One region of the Rheinheimera sp. MM224 genome, then DNA from elsewhere that is predicted to be linked to it. Evidence: predicted binding sites of a transcription regulator. Region 1 holds the regulator's gene; the other holds the start of a gene.
The links. Region 1 encodes sigma-54, which starts transcription at its own class of promoters, with help from an activator protein. Its sites were predicted from a motif close to TGGCANGNTNCNTGCTT; they were not measured.

Region 1 (4,215 bases):
TGTGCGGCAGGTACGACAGAATATCGGTCAGCTCATCCGGGTCTTGTGGCAAGTTGCGCACATCGATACTGACGGCGACCCGTTCATATTGACCCATCACCGCATTGGCTAAAGTCGGCAGTAAATTAACCGGGATGTTATCTACACAATAATAACCAAGGTCTTCCATGACGCGCAGGGCAACAGATTTGCCCGAACCCGATCGACCACTGACGACCAGTAACTTCATTTTGCCATCACCTGTTCAGCTCCAACCATCAGCAACTGGTATAAATCGTGGCTGCTGGCACTGTGGCGGATTTTCTTGGTGAAGTCTTTCTGGCTGAGCATACGTGCTATGCCGGACAGGGTAGATAAATGCGTCTGGCATTGATTTTCCGGGATCAGGATGGCACAAAAAATATCCACGGCCTGGTTATCAATAGCATCAAATTGTATCGGATCTTTGCTGACCACAAACACCAGCAGGGGGGTGGTGACTGTTTTCAGTTTGCCATGAGGAATAGCAATACCGCCGCCAATACCTGTGGAACCGAGTTTCTCACGGCTCATCAGGGCTTCGAGTATGTTGTACTCAGGAACTTCCGGTAAACGCTGATGTGCCAGTTCAGCTATGTATTCCAGAATGCGTTTTTTACTATTAAAAAGGACCGCACTCTTGGTGCAGTCCTCCGATAACATTGAGCTCAGGTTCATAGTTTCAGAATCAATGACGAGAAATTTTCTCTTTATGTTTAATAACTTGGCGATCCAGTTTGTCAATCAGCTGGTCTATCGCAGCGTACATATTTTCGTCTTCCGATACAGCGAATACTTCACCTCCGTTGAGGTGTATCTTAGCCTCTGCAATCTGCTTCAATTTTTCCACGTTCAGCACTACATGTACATTATTAATATGATCAAAATGACGTTCAAGTTTGGAAAATTTGCTATCGACGTACTCTCTCAGTGCTTCAGTGATTTCTACATGACGACCAGTTAAGTTGATTTGCATAGACTCTTCCTTCTTAGTAGAGCTGTTAAAGCAAGCTCTTGCGCTGATTAGACGGTGGAATAAACAAGGCTTCACGATACTTGGCAATGGTCCGCCGTGCGACATTAATCCCTTGTTCTGACAGTATTTCTGCCATCCTGCTATCACTTAAAGGTTTGGCAGGATTTTCCGCCGCCACCAATTTTTTTATAAAGGCGCGGATCGCGGTGGATGAACATTCACCGCCACTCTCTGTACTTACATGACTGGAGAAAAAGAACTTAAGTTCAAATATTCCTCTGGGAGTGTGCATATATTTTTGTGTGGTCACTCGGGAAATTGTTGATTCATGCATTCCCACCATTTCAGCGACATCGTTTAACACCATGGGTTTCATGGCTTCTTCACCGTGCTCAAAAAAGGCCTGTTGCTGCTGTACTATGCAGTTGGCCACTTTCAATAAAGTTTCGTTGCGGCTTTCCAGGCTCTTTAAAAACCACTTGGCTTCCTGCAAGTGAGAACGAATAAACTGGCCATCGGATGCGTTACGGGCATTACGTGACATGGCGGCATATTGCTCGTTAATTCTGATCTTTGGCATTGCATCAGGATTTAACTCAACCATCCAGCGTCCTTTGATTTTAGCGACCGACACATCCGGGATCACATAGGACTGCTCTTGTCGAATCACATCTGCCCCTGGTCGTGGGTTCAGGCTGTGAATAAGCCGCATCACTTCTTTTAAGTCGTCTTCTTTGAGTTTAGTCACACGCATCAGAGAACGGAAATCTCTGTTGGCTAAAAAGTCAGTATATTCTTTAATAATATGCCTTGTTTCAGCCAGATAGGGAGTTTTAGGGTCAAATTGGCGTAACTGCACCAATAAGCACTCCTGAATAGTGCGTGCACCTACACCTACAGGGTCGAATAACTGAATACGTTTGATCACAGCTTCAACTTCATCGGCTTCTACATCGGGCATGCCAAGAGATTCCAGAATTTCTTCTGCGTCTATGGTCAGCAAACCATTTTCGTCTATAGCTTCGATAATGATTTCAGCAATGGTACGGTCTGTGTCTGAGAAAGGGGTCAGCTGCATTTGCCAACGTAAATAATCTTGTAGTGTTTCGCTGGTTTCACCCTGAAATACAGTGTCTTCATCGCCATTGAAGTTATTGGCACCGGCTACAGGAGCTGCGCTGACTAAATCATCCCAATGGTTGTCCAGCGGTAAGTCTTCTTTGATATTTTGCTCGGACATTGCTTCGCTGCTGTCCTTTACCTCGGGTTCGTAATGCTCATCATGGCTGCTGTCGTAGTCGGGGGCGTCAAACTCGGCACCGTGATTTAAGTCTTTAGAGGACGGTTCCTGAAACACTGCATAGTCATCTTCAGCTTCCAGCAATGGATTGGCATCCAGTGCTTCCTGAATTTCCTGTTGCAGTTCAATAGTAGACAATTGCAGCAGTTTAATTGCTTGCTGCAATTGCGGAGTCATTGTGAGCTGCTGACCAAGACGAAGTTGCAGAGACGGTTTCATGTACTTCTTATTTTCTCCAAACAACCCTATTCGGATGTTGTTTTAAACTATAACCTGAATTGCTCACCAAGGTAGACATCACGGACTTGTTGGTTTGCTAAAACCTCAGCCGGGGTACCTGCAGCAATCAGTTCTCCATGACTTACAATATAGGCAATTTCACAGACATCAAGGGTTTCGCGCACATTGTGGTCGGTGATCAGCACGCCTATGCCTCGTTGGCACAGATGCTGAATGATTTTTTTAATATCTAACACTGAAATAGGATCAACACCAGCAAAAGGTTCATCTAACAGGATAAATGCCGGATCTGCAGCCAGTGCTCTGGCTATTTCCACCCTGCGACGTTCACCACCGGATAAACTCATGCCAAGGCTATTCCGGATATGGCCAATATGGAATTCGTCCAGCAGCGCATCGGCTTTCTCTTCACGCTGCTCTTCGGTTAAATCTTTGCGATGCTGCAAAATGGCCAGCAGGTTGTCGTACACCGTCAGTTTGCGGAATATCGAGCTTTCCTGCGGTAGATAGCCAATACCAGAGCGGGCGCGGGCATGGATAGGATCAAAGGTGATCTCTTTGCCATCCAGCGTGATTTGGCCTTTATCGGACGGCACTAAGCCAACAATCATATAAAAAGTCGTGGTTTTTCCTGCGCCGTTTGGGCCCAATAAACCTACGATCTGACCGGCATTCACTTCCAGGCTAACGTCTTTGACCACCTGACGGCCTTTATAACTTTTGGCCAGATGGGACGCGACTAACTTCATTATTCTTTTCCTTCCTGGCTGAATACAGTGGTGACTCGTTCGGTTTTTTTACCGTCAGATTCAGCTTCCAGCTCTTGTTTTTCCAGGTTGTATTTAATCACTGCGCCTTGCACCATACTGCCATTTTGACTGAGTTCAGCGCTACCCGTCAGTACCAGCGTGCCATTGGCTACGTCATAACGGATTTCATTGGCACTGGCTTTAATGGGCTTATCACCATCAAGCATTTGCGAATAGGTGGCAGGTTGGCCTGAGGCGATAAATACTTCTTTGCCTTTGCCTGCGCTGGCAATGACTTCGAGTTTATCGGCTTCAATTAATAAGCTACCTTGCTCAACTTTGACGTTATCGACAAAGGTCATCATCTTGTCTTTAATCGAGCCAAACTGGCGGTCAGAACCAACCTGAATTTCTTTTTTGAAATCATCAGGGCCAGCCAGACAAAAACCGCTGAATGTGACGAGAACGCTGAGTAAAATAATGTTACTTTTCATTGTAATAAACCGTTTTAGTGTGCTGTTTCAGCTCTATATTCTGTGCGTTCAAATCCGCCAGCATACCTTGGCCCGTGATTTGAAAACCTAATCCAAAAATTCGCACCTGTTCGTTTGATTGCAGCGTATTATTGTTAAATAGCAGCTCAACTGCATTGGTTTCTATTCGGGTAAAAAGTGGATCTGTCGACATATTACGCAGCTCCACTCTGTGTTCTAGAATGAGTTTATCATCAGGATAAAGCACTGCCTGCTCGCTTGTCACTTGCCATAATGGCACTTTTTCCTGATAAATGGTGTAGATAGGGAAATCAAACTGCAAAAAACCAAAACGTTCGAAGTGTTCCATCCGCTGAGCTCGGATTAAATCCGACAAATGACCTTCTTTATCGTAAATCATCCGGGTCAGGTCCTGGGCTACATAGTCAGGCTGGTTGT
Region 2 (4,215 bases), 1.0 Mb from region 1:
TTGAGAGTCAGCATGGCGGGCTGTAGAGATTTCAAAATGCTTAGGATCAGTCCGGCCAAGCGAACCTGATTGGCGCGACTGAGCACCGGCTAATGCAGTTTGAAAATCCATGTCCTTTGCCTTGTAGCCCGGAGTATCAGCATTTGCGATATTTTCGGCCAAGACTTGAGAACGTTTGTCGCGGATCAGTAGTGCATCGGGGTGAAGTCCAAATGCGTTATCGAAGCTGATTGCCATTATTGCCATCCTGTCTTTCAGAGATGGCAAATACTAAGCAAAACTCAGGCCAGAATTTTTGATCAGACTTTTTTGCGGTACACTATGCCTGGATTACAACGCACCATATCAAAGTCGTTGTTCAGGCTGGAAAGGGACTCAGAAGCGCCAAGAAACAAGTAACCACGCGGGTTCAGGGCTTGAGAAAACTGTTTAATTATTTTCATTTTTACTTCAGGTGAAAAGTAAATCAGTACATTACGACAAAAAATAATGTCAAACTTACCAAGCAAGGTATAGCTATCAAGTAAGTTTAAATGACGGAACGAAACGTTTTTTCGAACGGCATCTTTTAGCCGCATCATGCCGTTTCCAGAATCGTCAAAAAATTTACTCCGCCGCTCAGGTGACAAACCGCGGGACAACGCCAAACCATCATATTCAGCACGTTGGCAATGTTCGAGCATAGCATTCGAAATATCAGTGCCTAAAATATGTAGCCCCATAGGAAAGGCTGAAGGCCGGCCCTGCTGGTACTCCAGCCCTGACATAGCAATAGAATAAGGTTCCTGACCAGACGAACTGGCCGCCGACCAAATCTTGACGGTTTTATGATCTTTCTCAAATTCGGGCAGAATTTGCTTTTTTAAAAGCTCATAAGGGTAATTGTCACGAAACCATAAAGTTTCGTTGGTGGTCATCGCATCAATAACAGCGGAACGTAGTTGCCGTTCAAAAGGACTTAAGGTCTTATTTAATAATTCTGACAGCGACGACAAACCAAAGCGCTGCATCAAAGGCGCCAGGCGGCTTTTCACCAGATATTGTTTATTGTCACCCAGCACAATACCACACTGTTGTTCGAGAAAATCCCGAAACAGACGATACTCACTTTCCTGCAGCTCTTTGTTTGCCACTAACATAAAACCTCTAATCAGTATGCAACCATTTCCGCACGGATTCGGCTAATTCATCCGGGTTAAATTTCGCAATGAAATCATCAGCGCCAACTTTCTGCACCATCTGCTGGTTAAATACACCGCTGAGCGAGGTATGTAAAATCACATGCAATGGCTTGAGTCTTGGATCCAGGCGAATTTCTGCGGTCAGGGTGTACCCATCCATTTCCGGCATTTCAATATCAGAAATCAGCAAACCCACTTTGTCAGTGACTGAATTTTGACAAGCCGCTGCAGTTTCCTGCAAGTAGTTAAGCGCTTCACGGCCATTGTTCACCAGATGCATCTGCACCCCTAAGCCTTCCAACGCTCGTTTCACCTGATTCCTCGCAACAGCTGAGTCATCTGCAATCAGAATGAGTCTGTCACCCAAATCTTCACTGATAGTCGAGGTTGCGATATTACTGCTTATAGTAGTAGGTGACGGTGAAATTTCTTCCAGAATTTTTTCAACATCAATAATTTCAACCAGTTCTTTATCTATTTCAGTAATAGCTGTCAGGTAACTCTGTTTACCACCAGTGCCTTTTGGCGGCGGCATGATAGAGGCCCAATTGATATTAATGATGCGCTCGACCGACTGCACTAAAAAACCCTGCACAGAGCGGTTGTATTCCGCGATGATAATAAAGCAGTCTTTGGTGTTTTCTATTGCACGGCCCCCTGTAGCCAGACTCAAATCAATCACAGAGATTGTCTGACCCCGAATGTGGGCGATGCCTCTGACATATTTATTACGTTTGGGAATGGCGGTTAAAGGTGGACATTGCAGTACTTCACGCACTTTAAATACGTTAATACCAAAACGTTGACGACCCTGTAAGCGGAATAATAAAAGCTCCAGTCTGTTCTGCCCCACCAATTGAGTGCGCTGATTGACTGAATCCAGAATACCCGCCATAGAAGACTCCCTTGCCTGAAAGAATTAGTGATCCTAAAAAATCGGGAACGATTCTTGCTTGGTCCACTCTAGGATGAAAAATGACTGAAAATTGACATACTTAAGTATGTTATAACCCTTTGCCGATAAAGCATAGCTGAAACCATATGAAAATGTACGATAAATTTTTGAAGTGCCCTCTGCTCTGTGCTTTCACTGCCAGTGTTTTTCTTGCGGCATTTTCACTACAGGCGGCAAGTTTTAGCCCTGCGCAATTAACCGCAGCAACAATAGAGTGGTTAGGTCAGCAAAAAGAAGTACCGGAAGGTGCTCAAAGTCAGATTTCTACGCTGGACTCACGTCTGGCTCATAAAGAATGCAACGAACCTTTGCAGTTTAGTTTTGCAGGCCCGGTGTACAATCAGGCGACTGTACAAATTCGCTGTCAAAGCCCACAACCCTGGCAGCTTTATGTATCAGCACGCTTTACTCAGCAAACAGACGCGACGCTTAGTGTGCGAAATATAGCTTTAGGTTCTTTAATCACTGCCGATATGTTAACGCTGGGGCAAGCCGACCTGCGCTTAGCTCGTGGCTCTTTAGTGAAAAACCCAGCTTCCGTTATAGGAGCCCGGGTAAAAAGGAGCCTCTCTGCAGGACAAGTTGTGACATTGCAGGATCTTTGTCTTGTATGTAAAGGCGATATAGTTACAATTAGTGGTTTGAATAGTGGCCTTGAAGTAAGAACTGTCGGTATAGCACAAATGGATGGCATTCTGGGTGACCAGATCCGCGTGACGAACAGACAGTCCAACAGAACCGTAGTAGCAGAAGTCGTTGCGGTGAAAAAAGTTGCAATAAAATTTTAAATAATGTCTAAAGTTTTATCAGTCGCTGCCGTTATACAAAGTAAGGGATCCGAAACCGGATTAAGAGGGTAGAAAAATGGCGATTAATGTAAATACAGGCCTGCCAGTCACTCAACAAGTGAAAGCTGACAAAGCCGAGCAACAAAACGTTCAAAAACAGCAAGTTGCTCAGCAACAGGCCGTTCAGCAGCAAAGCACTACAGGCACAGCTGCACAAAAACAGGATTCAGTCTCGCTGACTTCTCAGGCACAGCAATTCAGCAAAGCCCAGGAAAAAGCGAAAGCCAGTTCAGGTGTTGATCAAGAGAAAGTTGATAAGATCAAACAAGAGATTTCTGAAGGCAAATACAAAGTGAATGTAGAACAACTGGCACGTCGTATTGTCCAGTTCGAAGGCGAGTTTTTCAGTAAAAAATGAGTAGCGCCCACTCTTCTATCCTCACCCTGTTAAATGAACAAGAGCAGCACCTTGATGTGTTGCTCTTGTTGCTTCATAACGAACTGGACGCCATCCGGACCCGTGATGTTGAAGCATTGAAAAGCAATACCGATGAAAAAATCCAAATCCTTGATTTAGTTCAGGCGACAGACGTGCAATTAACTGCCTCGCCAGAACTCGACGCGGTCAAACAGCAAGACTGGTTTAAAGACCATTTGCAACGCCTCGAAGAAAAACTGGCACAGTGTAAATTCCAAAATCAGGTAAACAGCCAAAGCGTAGAGCAAAGCCAATTGGTGATCGAACGTTTTAAAACTGAGTTGTTGCAAAGCCGTGGCCGCGCCGGTTTAACCTATACTAATAAAGGCAAAGCAGCTCAAGTCGATAAAGGCCCGGGCATTAAAGCCTGATCTGTTTATCCAGCACATAAAAAAACCGTCATCTGACGGTTTTTTTTATGTGGCGCAGGGCTGATGTTATCAGTAGTACTTCACATTTTTTATCCGGCGGGCTGGCTGGCTATTTAAATACAAGTCATACACCTGCTTAAAATCCAGCTCGAGTTCAGTGGCATACACATCACCCACAGGATAAGTTTTCACCACGCGGGCGCCACGAATAATACCGCTTACCGACGAGCTTAACTGGTCGTTGCCTACCATCATTTGCTGCATATTGGCCTTGGCGTCAATTCTTTGGCCATAAACTTGTTCTGCAAGTTCTCTATAGGCTTCGAGTTTAGAGGCTTTCATCGCCATCAGCATACGCTCCTGCTCACTAGCACCTGGCTGCTGACTCAGGGGCGCGTAGCCGACCGCTTTTAACACTGGAAAACGTTGAGGTTCGACTGTT

Region 2: flgA (flagellar basal body P-ring formation chaperone FlgA) is a predicted target of sigma-54. The motif match lies at 2,120-2,136, and genes of this name have one in related genera.

Annotation. Positions count from the first base shown of each region.
Region 1 covers NZ_OX352320.1:493,528-497,742, forward strand. Annotated here, with positions in the region: gene rapZ (RNase adapter RapZ) at 1-229, opposite strand, end outside; gene ptsN (PTS IIA-like nitrogen regulatory protein PtsN) at 226-681, opposite strand; gene hpf (ribosome hibernation promoting factor) at 707-994, opposite strand; gene OM978_RS02400 (RNA polymerase factor sigma-54) at 1,020-2,471, opposite strand; gene lptB (LPS export ABC transporter ATP-binding protein) at 2,561-3,283, opposite strand; gene lptA (lipopolysaccharide transport periplasmic protein LptA) at 3,283-3,777, opposite strand; gene lptC (LPS export ABC transporter periplasmic protein LptC) at 3,767-4,215, opposite strand, start outside.
Region 2 covers NZ_OX352320.1:1,537,975-1,542,189, reverse strand. Annotated here, with positions in the region: gene flgB (flagellar basal body rod protein FlgB) at 1-237, opposite strand, end outside; gene OM978_RS07420 (CheR family methyltransferase) at 300-1,139, opposite strand; gene OM978_RS07415 (chemotaxis protein CheV) at 1,147-2,076, opposite strand; gene flgA (flagellar basal body P-ring formation chaperone FlgA) at 2,229-2,924, shown strand; gene flgM (flagellar biosynthesis anti-sigma factor FlgM) at 3,001-3,342, shown strand; gene OM978_RS07400 (flagellar protein FlgN) at 3,339-3,773, shown strand; gene OM978_RS07395 (LPP20 family lipoprotein) at 3,843-4,215, opposite strand, start outside.